Regions from separate parts of the Pseudoalteromonas sp. MMG033 genome, predicted to be linked through region 1. Evidence: predicted binding sites of a transcription regulator. Region 1 holds the regulator's gene; the other holds the start of a gene.
What was found. Region 1 encodes LexA, which represses DNA repair genes until DNA is damaged. Its sites were predicted from a motif close to TACTGTATNNNNATACAGTA; they were not measured.
Positions count from the first base shown of each region.

Region 2: a site for LexA is predicted at 1,771-1,790, ahead of AC2CZC_RS00035 (DNA topoisomerase III). Genes of this name have one in related genera too.

Region 1 is NZ_CM170070.1:1,088,125-1,093,001, forward strand. Features, by position in the region: gene AC2CZC_RS04975 (efflux RND transporter permease subunit) at 1-185, opposite strand, end outside; gene AC2CZC_RS04980 (efflux RND transporter periplasmic adaptor subunit) at 182-1,255, opposite strand; gene AC2CZC_RS04985 (DUF3313 family protein) at 1,272-1,970, opposite strand; gene lexA (transcriptional repressor LexA) at 2,304-2,915, opposite strand; gene AC2CZC_RS04995 (hypothetical protein) at 3,493-3,654, opposite strand; gene AC2CZC_RS05000 (hypothetical protein) at 4,211-4,399, shown strand.
Region 2 is NZ_CM170070.1:8,160-13,036, forward strand. Features, by position in the region: gene AC2CZC_RS00035 (DNA topoisomerase III) at 1-1,760, opposite strand, end outside; gene AC2CZC_RS00040 (methyl-accepting chemotaxis protein) at 1,898-3,739, opposite strand; gene AC2CZC_RS00045 (Na+/H+ antiporter subunit G) at 4,260-4,586, opposite strand; gene AC2CZC_RS00050 (K+/H+ antiporter subunit F) at 4,599-4,868, opposite strand; gene AC2CZC_RS00055 (Na+/H+ antiporter subunit E) at 4,862-4,877, opposite strand, start outside.

The DNA.
Region 1 (4,877 bases):
AGCTCTTCTACTCGCTGTGGGCTCGCTCCGGGGAAGTAAGTAACTACTTGCGCTGTTCTGATAATAAAACCAGGATCGTAATCTTTTGGCATTTTATTAAACGAGATGATCCCAAAAAACAATAACGCTGCTATCAGTACCCAAGTTGTCCGGTTATTTTCTAATGCAAGTCTGGTTATATTCACTGGACCTCCTTGTTAAATTTTACAAGTTGCCCTTCACTCACTTTACTCATGCCAGCAGTCACAATATAAGCGCCTTCAGAGACTCCACTGACGACCGGAAAACCTAGAGTAGAAACCTCACCAATCACAACCGGGTTTTTCTTAATTTTACCCTTACCTGCTCCAGCAGACTCCACTGTCCATACAAAATTACCAGATGCATCTTTGAGCACAGCTTTTATTGGTAAATAAAGACCACTTTTGTTCACATCAGCGCCTTTGGCAAGCACCTTTGCTGTCATGCCCGGTAAGATGTTGTAACCCTCAGGGCGCGTCATGCTAAGAGTAACCTCATAGGCTTTTGTTACCTCATCAGCTTGTGTGCTCACTTCAACAAAGTCTAATGGAAAGGTTTTATCAGGGATCCCTGAAAACTCTGCAATAATGTGTTTAGGCGCATCTTTTGAGACTTTAATCATTAAGCTCTCAGGCACATTGACCTTAAGCGTTACATGCTTGATATCTTGCAGTGTTGCGACAACTTGCTTGGCTTGTACCTCTTCAAAACGCTCTATGTAAGTGCGTGCCACAACACCCGAAAATGATGCTTTTAAGCTTGTGTAAGACAAGTTGTTTTTTGCATTCGCCAATTTACTTTTTGCACTAGTAAAGTGGGACTGTAGTTGGTCATAGTCAGATTGCGAAATCGTACCGGATTTAATAAGTTGTTTAGCACGCCTAAAATCCGCCTGTGCTTTATTATAATTAGCCTGCGCTTCATCTAAAGAAAGTTTGTATTCTGTTGCGTCTAACTTAGCAATAACATCACCAAGCTGAATTTCTTGCCCCTGCTTTACCAGCAACTCTGTAACTTCACCCGGTACTTTAAATGATAGATCCGCAGAAGAAGCTGCATCGACTACCGCAGGGAATTCCACCAAAGGGCCATCGACTTGTGAAGAAAGCAATAATGTCCTCACTGGACGAAGCTGCTCTGATTGCTCTTGCTCTGATTTTTGCTCTGAACAACCAATTAATGCCAAACAAAATATTGCCATAACACCTAGCTGCTTGCCTTTTATTATCTTCATAAAAGCTCCTTTAGTTTTACTGAACATTACGATGTTGAGTCATCGCAGTAACAAAATTACCTATCCAAACATCGAGTACGGCCTTAACCGTTTCAACATTCTCAGTACCATCAGTCTTCAGTACCGAATCCAATTCTTTATGTGCAGTCATCATCACCACTGGGGCCTTTCGACTCCCTAAATAAAACGCTGACTCAAGTGACACATGTGTTAAAGCCTCGGTTTGCTCTGTCGCAGCCAAGTAAGCTGTTTTGCCCGCGTTATACACTAACCTGATAGGCACAAAGTCTCTCACCTGTAATGAAATGGGTTTAAATTGCACATCTGTAAAAGCGCCTTCAATTGTCAATACAGTGTCATCTACACCTTCGGGTTTTGCTGTTACAACTTTATAGTAAGGGCTCAATTTGATTTGCATTTGCGACTGCATGTAATGACTTAGCTTAGCAACATGCTGAGGATTAATGTTTAAAAACTCAGATTCAGAAGCGTTAATCCACACTTCAAACTGAGGAATATAGAGCACTTCGATTTTACTTAACACTTCTCTATTGAATGTGTTATCAACGAATAAGTTGGTGTCTTCATAGTCATCAGAGGGGAGTAATACATCATAATTGGGTAAAAAGCCTGACCGTGTATTGTTTGAGCTCGAAGCACAGGCGGATAACATACATACCAAAGCCACAATCAATACTACTTTAAACCAAGTCATAAGCTGCTCCATATTCAATTCATTTCCAGTGGTTTTAACACAATCACAAGCAAGCCTCTGATCTCTTTTGAAATCAAATGTAACCTGTGAATACAAATAAATTTAAGTTCTTAAATTAAGACGAATAGCTCAGACTGCGAATCATGGATTTAGTGCAAAATAATTTTTATTTTTGCTTAACAAGCACGTATTCCAAAGCTGATGTTATATTTATGTAACGTAAGTATATGATATGGAAGTATAGTTTAAAAGGGGTCTTTTAATTTATAAAAATGGTTTTGGTGAGATAAGCTGAAATATAATATCTCAGCTTATCAGGCAATCAGCAAAACGTTACAAGTTGCCGCGGATCACACCAACAGCGAGACCTTCAATATTGAAAACCTCTTGCTCTAGGTCAACTTCAATCGGTGAGAAATCTTCATTCTCAGCATGTAAGAATACTTTTTTACCGACTTTTTCAAAACGCTTAACGGTGACGTCTTCCTCAACACGAGCAACAACAACTTGCCCATTATTGGCAACTTGAGTTCTATGAACAGCAAGCAAGTCACCATCCATTATGCCGATATTTTTCATACTCATACCATTAACCCGAAGTAAGTAATCAGCAGGTGGTTGGAACATCCCTGGATCTACTTGGCAGTGATTCTCTATGTGCTCTTGCGCCAAAATAGGCTCACCAGCTGCTACGCGACCTACAAGAGGTAACCCCAGCTGCTCTGGTTCATCCGCTTCCACCAATCGGATACCGCGGCTTGCGCCAGGCACCATTTCAATGACTCCTTTTTTAGCAAGCGCTTTCAAATGTTCTTCAGCAGCATTGGCACTGCGAAAACCAAGAGAATCTGCAATTTCCGCACGAGTCGGTGGCATACCTGTGTCTTTGATAAAAACTTTGATCAGCTCGAATACTTGTTCTTGTCGTTTTGTTAAAGGTCGCATATAACTGGTTTTCCATACAGTGCATTTACTGTGAGTATATACAGTTAAAATTAAATCGCAATGCTAAACCTCTAATACTTGACTGATTCACTAGAACTATTTGGAACAAGGCAGCAACATTAAGAGGGCATCACTTGATCACAGCAAATCATGTTACTCACAATTTTTTCGATTCATTAATAATAAGGCTAAGATAAAAACCTAAATCTGAAGCCACGTAGGACAACAAAAATCTCTAAGCATTTAATGATAATTGATGATCCCATCTAGTACTGAGGCCCTCAAACTTATCTATTAAGTATACAAAACCTCTATAATTTTGACTGAGTAAAGAATAAAAACCAGACTCTAATAAAAACAGAAAAGTGATTAATATCTAAAGTTGAAAACCAACTTTGTTGCAAAATATAAAATAAGTAGGGATTAAGAATTTAAATCGCACTTTATTTATATGAAAAGATAATAATGAAATTTAGAACAGCATTAATATAATAAAAAGTAGTAATAAGATGAGTGTTTAAAAGAATAATAAATTACGTAATAGAGCTACAATTATGTAGCTCATTAAATACAGACTTTAGCAAGCTGAAGTCGTATAAGTACCTGGGCAAGTTCTAGTACCAGTGCACTCCCAAGTCTTGAAGAAGCCGCCTGCAACCTGTGGAGTCATCTCAGCTGGTACGCTAGCTTTATCATGACTAATAAGTTTGATGTTTTTCTTTTTGAGTTTTAATAACATTTTTATATCTCCTTGTTGACACAAATAAACCTAACAGTATTTATTTCTCATTTCAACAAAAATAAATAAATTATTATAGCGCATAATAACTTCTATAAAATCAATATAACCAAACGAAATTAAAAAACGAAAAACATAAAAATATCGTGTTCTTAAAAAGGTAACCAACCTTTAAAAAATATATAAAGAGTATAAATTTATTAAATGTTTTTAGTCTCTCTGAAGCAGATTTCTAAAGTTTAAAAAGGCTCAGGTTGTGACTACATTACATAAGGTAGATACTGTGTAACGACCTAAGCGAAGACTACTTTGTGCCATGCACTTGCACCACACGAGCTTAACGAGCACTAATCTAAGATGTCTCACCATTTGCTAAAAGACACAATAGACTTATCACCAACGCTTACTGTCATTAATGTTTTGCATCTTGTAAGTTGGATGAGCGAAATAATAAATCTATATGTTCAACAAGAAGTTATATTTCGTCGAAAGTAATAGCCATTCTTTGCAAACAATTGCGCTGCGATTCACCAACCTTTGAGCAAAATGAAAGTTTATGATACAACGCGAAACATTGGCATTCTTTTCACGCAAGGTGATTAACGTGCAAAATGTAACGACAGCGAGCGAAGCGAGTACGTTCAATTTGCGCAAGGTGAATATCGTACGAAAGGTTAATGACACAGCGCGAAGCGCTGGCATTCTTTTCGCGCAAGGTGAAATGAGCCGTTTTAGCTGTTGCTGAGGAAATCTTGAGCTTGCCTTGTCGGCGGTGAAGGATATTCCCTTCACCTTGCGCTAATTCGTCTCTTTATCAATGTGCATGACCTCTACAACTTTCGAGACGATTTAGCACGAAAAAACCCGCTGCATTTCTGCAACGGGTTTGACGTACATAGATGTACTAATGTCGAATGGATGAATTAAGTGCAAAGTACAGTGACAAAGAGCGAAGCGAGTACATTTACTTTGCGCAAGGTGAATTGAGTCATTTTAACAGCAGCGGGGTTATTTAATTGGCCCCTTGGTGCGCTACGCAGTAGAATGTCCTACTTTCACATGGGCGAAATGAGAGCGAAGCGAAGCTTCGCAGTTATCGTGTAAAGGGCTAATGACAGAGAACGAAGTGAGTTCATTCTCTTTGCGCAAGGTGAAATAAGCTATTTTAAACAGCGCCGATTGAAGTATTGGCGCGATGGAACCCAGCTTCAGGGATAAATAGA
Region 2 (4,877 bases), 1.1 Mb from region 1:
GCCGTTTTTTGTGCAATGTTTGTTAATTGCGATTCCCACAGCGCTGTTCTATCAGGCAGTGATAGGTTATTGGGGATTGTGTTAATAAGCCCTCGTCCTAGCTCTGTGGACTTAATAGACTTTCCTTCTCTATTTAAAAAGTTCCTTTTAAATAGAAGCTCTATGATACCTGCTCGTGTAGCTTCGGTTCCTAAGCCGTCTGTTTCTTTCAGCACTTTTTTAATATCGCTGTCTTTTACATAACGTGCAATCCCCGTCATGGCACTTAATAATGTCGCTTCCGTATAAAAGTTTGGGGGTTGTGTATGTTTTTCCATTACTACACCATCATTGCAGTGTAATGGCTCACCAACTTCAAGCATCGGTAGTTGCTTTTTATCCTCTGGCTCTTTTTTATTTGATTGATACAAAACCTTAAAGCCCATATCGATCACCGTATCTGCTTTGGCTATAAACTTACCACCAGAGATCTGTATATGCGCTTTAGTTTGAGAATATAAGTAAGCAGGGTAAAACTGTGCTAAATACTGCCTACAGATCAATCCATAAACTTGCAGCTCATGATGACCCAGCTGCGCTGTTTTTAGTTGTTTCTTTGTTGGTATGATTGCGTGGTGAGCTTCTACTTTTTTATCATTCCAGCATTTACTTTTTAAGCTTAAGTCCGCATTGTTGATATGCGACTCTTTTTCACCCTTGTTGTTAAGCATTGCTGCTAATATGTCATTGCGCTCACTGTAATGATCTTTAGGTAAATATCGGTTATCTGATCTAGGGTAAGTAATTAATTTATGCTTTTCATATAAGGATTGGCAGATATCTAATACTTGCTTGGCTGACATAGCAAATCGCTTATTTGCATCGATTTGCAAAGCTGATAAGTTATATGGCAACGGCGGATTTTGCTTTTTAGGCATTTGCTCCAGTTCAGTTAGGTCTGCCGGTTTATCTTTTATTCTACTCGCTACATTCTCTGCCAGAGATTTCAATAACACCCGCTTTTCTTCATCCATGTAAGGTAAACAAGCCTCACTGGGGATCCACTTAGCTTCAAACTGCTCACCTGTCTGCTTTTGCAGTATTGCTATCACTTCATAAAACGGTTTTGAGACAAAGTTTTCAATTTCTTCATCTCTGCGTACAACCAAACCTAATACAGGCGTTTGTACCCGTCCAACTGATAGCACACCTTGAATACCTGCTTTTTGCCCAGCTAAGGTAAATGCACGAGTCAAATTCATTCCATACAACCAGTCTGCTCTTGCCCTAGCTAACGCAGAGATGCTCAAAGGCATGAACTCAGTGTTAGATTTAGATTGGTTAAGCGCTTTTTTTACTGCACTGGGGTTTAAATCACTTATTAGTACACGCTCAACTGATGATTTTTTTGCTTGTGAAAGTTTAGCCTCTTGGATCACTTCATCAACAAGTAGCTGACCTTCTCTATCTGGGTCTCCAGCGTGGACTAAAACATTCGCCTTTTTTATTAACCGCTTAACAGTAGATAACTGTTTTTTTGTTTTTGGTTTAGCTTTAAATTTCCACTCTGAAGGCACAATGGGTAAATCTTGGATCAGCCACTTTTTATAGCGCTCATCATAATCTTCTGGTTCTGCTTGCTCTAACAGATGGCCAATACACCAAGTAACGCAATCACCATTGCCTAACTCTATAAACCCATCCTGCTTTTTATGGGGTTTTGGTAGTACATCGGCAATTGCTCGCCCAAGTGAAGGTTTTTCTGCGATATAGAGCTTCATAAAATTCATTTACTGTATATAATTACAGTCATTCTAGCCAACTCATTTAAACAAATCTAGGGTATGCAAATAATTGCGTCTTTTTATTAAATAAGAAACTCGCTATTTTTATCAAAAACTGCCCGTACTAGTGGGAGTTATGTCTTCAGCAAATTTAACTGCCCATGTTTTTGCTCGACCAATTGAGTCATCATACTCGCTGCCAGCTCGACCTCGTCAGCAAACTGCGATAACTCACGAGCTGCATCAGCAATACTCGTCGTATTTGTATTAACTTCTTCTGTTACCATGCTTTGCTCTTCAGCAGAAGTTGCTATTTGAGTCACTTCATGGGAGATATTATGTAGTTCCGCCACAAGTCCTTTCATGGTGTTTGCAGCCTCCCGGCTTAAAAGTGTTGCATCACGGCCCTTGTTTACCGTATGTTCAATTATCTCTTCAGACCCTTTAATTTCGCTTTGTAAATTTTCAATCAATTGTGCAATATCATCGGTCGACGCTTGTGTTTTAGAAGCTAAAGAACGTACTTCATCAGCCACTACTGCAAAGCCTCTGCCCTGCTCTCCAGCTCGCGCAGCTTCTGTCGCTGCATTTAATGCCAATAGGTTCGTTTGCTCTGCTATCGCTCTGATCACATCCAAGATTTGTGAAATATCATGACTGCGTTTAGCAACCTTATTAAATGCTGACTGAGCGATTGAAACTTGATACGCAATCTCTTCAACCGTACTCGTTGTCGAAACGATTCTGCGCTCACAGTCATTGACTGTTCTAACCGCTTTATCTGTTGTAGACGCAGCTTGTTCGCAAGCTCTGGCTACTTCATTGGCCGTCGCGCTAAGTTCATTGATCGCTGTCACAACACTATCGATCTCAATATGTTGGTTTGATACTTTATTTTTGATATTTATGGCGGCCTCTGTCGTAACATAAGACTGTTGATATGACTGCTGGGCAAGCCCTTTTAGATCCGCGATCATATGCCTTAATTTATTTGTAAATAGATTAAAGCCGTTCGCCAAAGAGATTAATTCTGCGTGATGCGTAACTTCCAGCTTATGTGTTAGGTCCCCTTCATTGGAGGCAAGATTAGAAACCCGTGATTGGATATATGAAAGAGGTTTAGTGATCGTATTGATCAAGAAGATACTCAAAGCCAAAGCCACTGTGACAATCACTATTCCCAGCATCAACATCCAGATCCCAAGGTCTTCAGTGGACTGATGCAACTGCTTTTCAATCATAAAGGCTGAAGATAAAACTTCTTGCTTTGGGACTTCAATTACTAAAGACCAGACCGTATTTGCCAATTGAATCTTGATTGAACTGGCAACAAAAATGGAGTTGCCAACTTCTTGATAGCCTTTATTCGTATGCAAAGATGTTAGTTGCTCAGCAAGTGCACTTTCTAAAATTTCAGTGAGAGGTTTACCCAAACTATCATGATGATGACTTGCACCGGCAACCAAGCCAAGTTCACTGAGTAATAATACCTTTCCTTGTCCCTGATAAAGCTGACTTGAAAGCTCTTGCACTAATCTCTGTAGATTTGGCAAGTTGACATCCACACCTATAATCCCCTTAAAACGTCCATGTTGTGTAATAGGCACGGTCAGTGATGTCATCAGCATTTCATTGCCTTTGGAAATTTCGTACAGATACGGCTCCATAATGCATGGCAATTTGCTTTCTTTTGCACATAAATACCATTCAGCCTCACGTATACCATAACGATTGAGCGTTTCTGAATATTTTGCTGAGGAGGACATGACGCTATGTTGAGTAAAATACATTTCAAGTGCGCCACTGCCTAAAACCGAGTGCGCAGCATCATTAGTAAAATGCGCATCTTTTTGATCATAGGCATTTTTTTCAAAATGCACATATACAGAAGAAATATCTGGGCTTGATTTCAAGGCACCTTTAAGCATTGATTGAATATCACTACGCTCAATGGGAGCTGTTAATGTCGATTCCAATGCGCCCACCAATGTATTTGGTACACGATACGCGGAGTCTAAAAACGCAGCAATTTTTTTGTGCGTAATAATCTCCTTGAGCAGCCAAGCGGGTATTAATTTCCGATAGAATTACAGATTGTATTTGCTCACTTTGTTTTTTATTTTCATCTTGTAAATGCAACCATGTTGTTATCACGAGCATTGCTATTACTGCCATTATTATCGTAATAACAAAGCACATGAGTTTGTATTTAATTGAGATTTGTCGCATAAATGACCTTGTAATTCTAATTTGACTAACCACAGGTGAGTATAAAAACGCACGAAGAGTGAACTGTTAGAAGTTGGTTCTTTAATTTCTAAAATTGATTATGCTACAGAAATATTAAAGATTAATTGACAATAAGTGTTTAAATCGAAATGTGCAAAAATAAATTAATCTAGATCAACAATTAAATTAGAATATAAATATTTAAGAATCAAATGGTGGGGTAAGAAAGAAAACTGGGTGCCGACACACCCAGCTTAAAATAAGGGCTTAATCTTCTTCTATTTTGTCTTTGCCAGTCGTCTTATCAGTAGAATCAATTCGGTGGTGAATTGCAGACTTAATCAACATATAACCACTGATTGGCGCGGTAATAAGTAAAAACAAAGAAATAAGAATCTCTTTTAAACTAAGCCCATCACCATATTCACTGTAATGTGCCATCGCGGCAAAAAGCAAACATGCCATGCCTAACGTGGTTGCTTTAGTCGGCCCATGAAGGCGCATGAAAAAGTCTGGCATTTTTACCAAACCGATTGAGCCTACTAGTACCAAAACCCCACCCATTAAGAGCAAAACTGAAATTACAATATCCACTTACATGGCCTCCTATTCAATAATATCGCCACGAAGCAGGTATTTACACACGGCAACCGTACTAACAAAGCCAAGTAACGCAATTAACAACGCAGCCTCAAAATACAGCGACGTCCCCATGTTCATTCCATATAAAATAATTAACGCAATGGTATTAATGTACATGGTATCCAGTGCCAAAATTCTGTCTGGCACTGATGGGCCAACGACTAAGCGCCATAAGTTTAACAGTAGCGCCAAACCAATCATGGCAAAAACAATTAAGATGATCGTGTCTAACATTCAAAGATC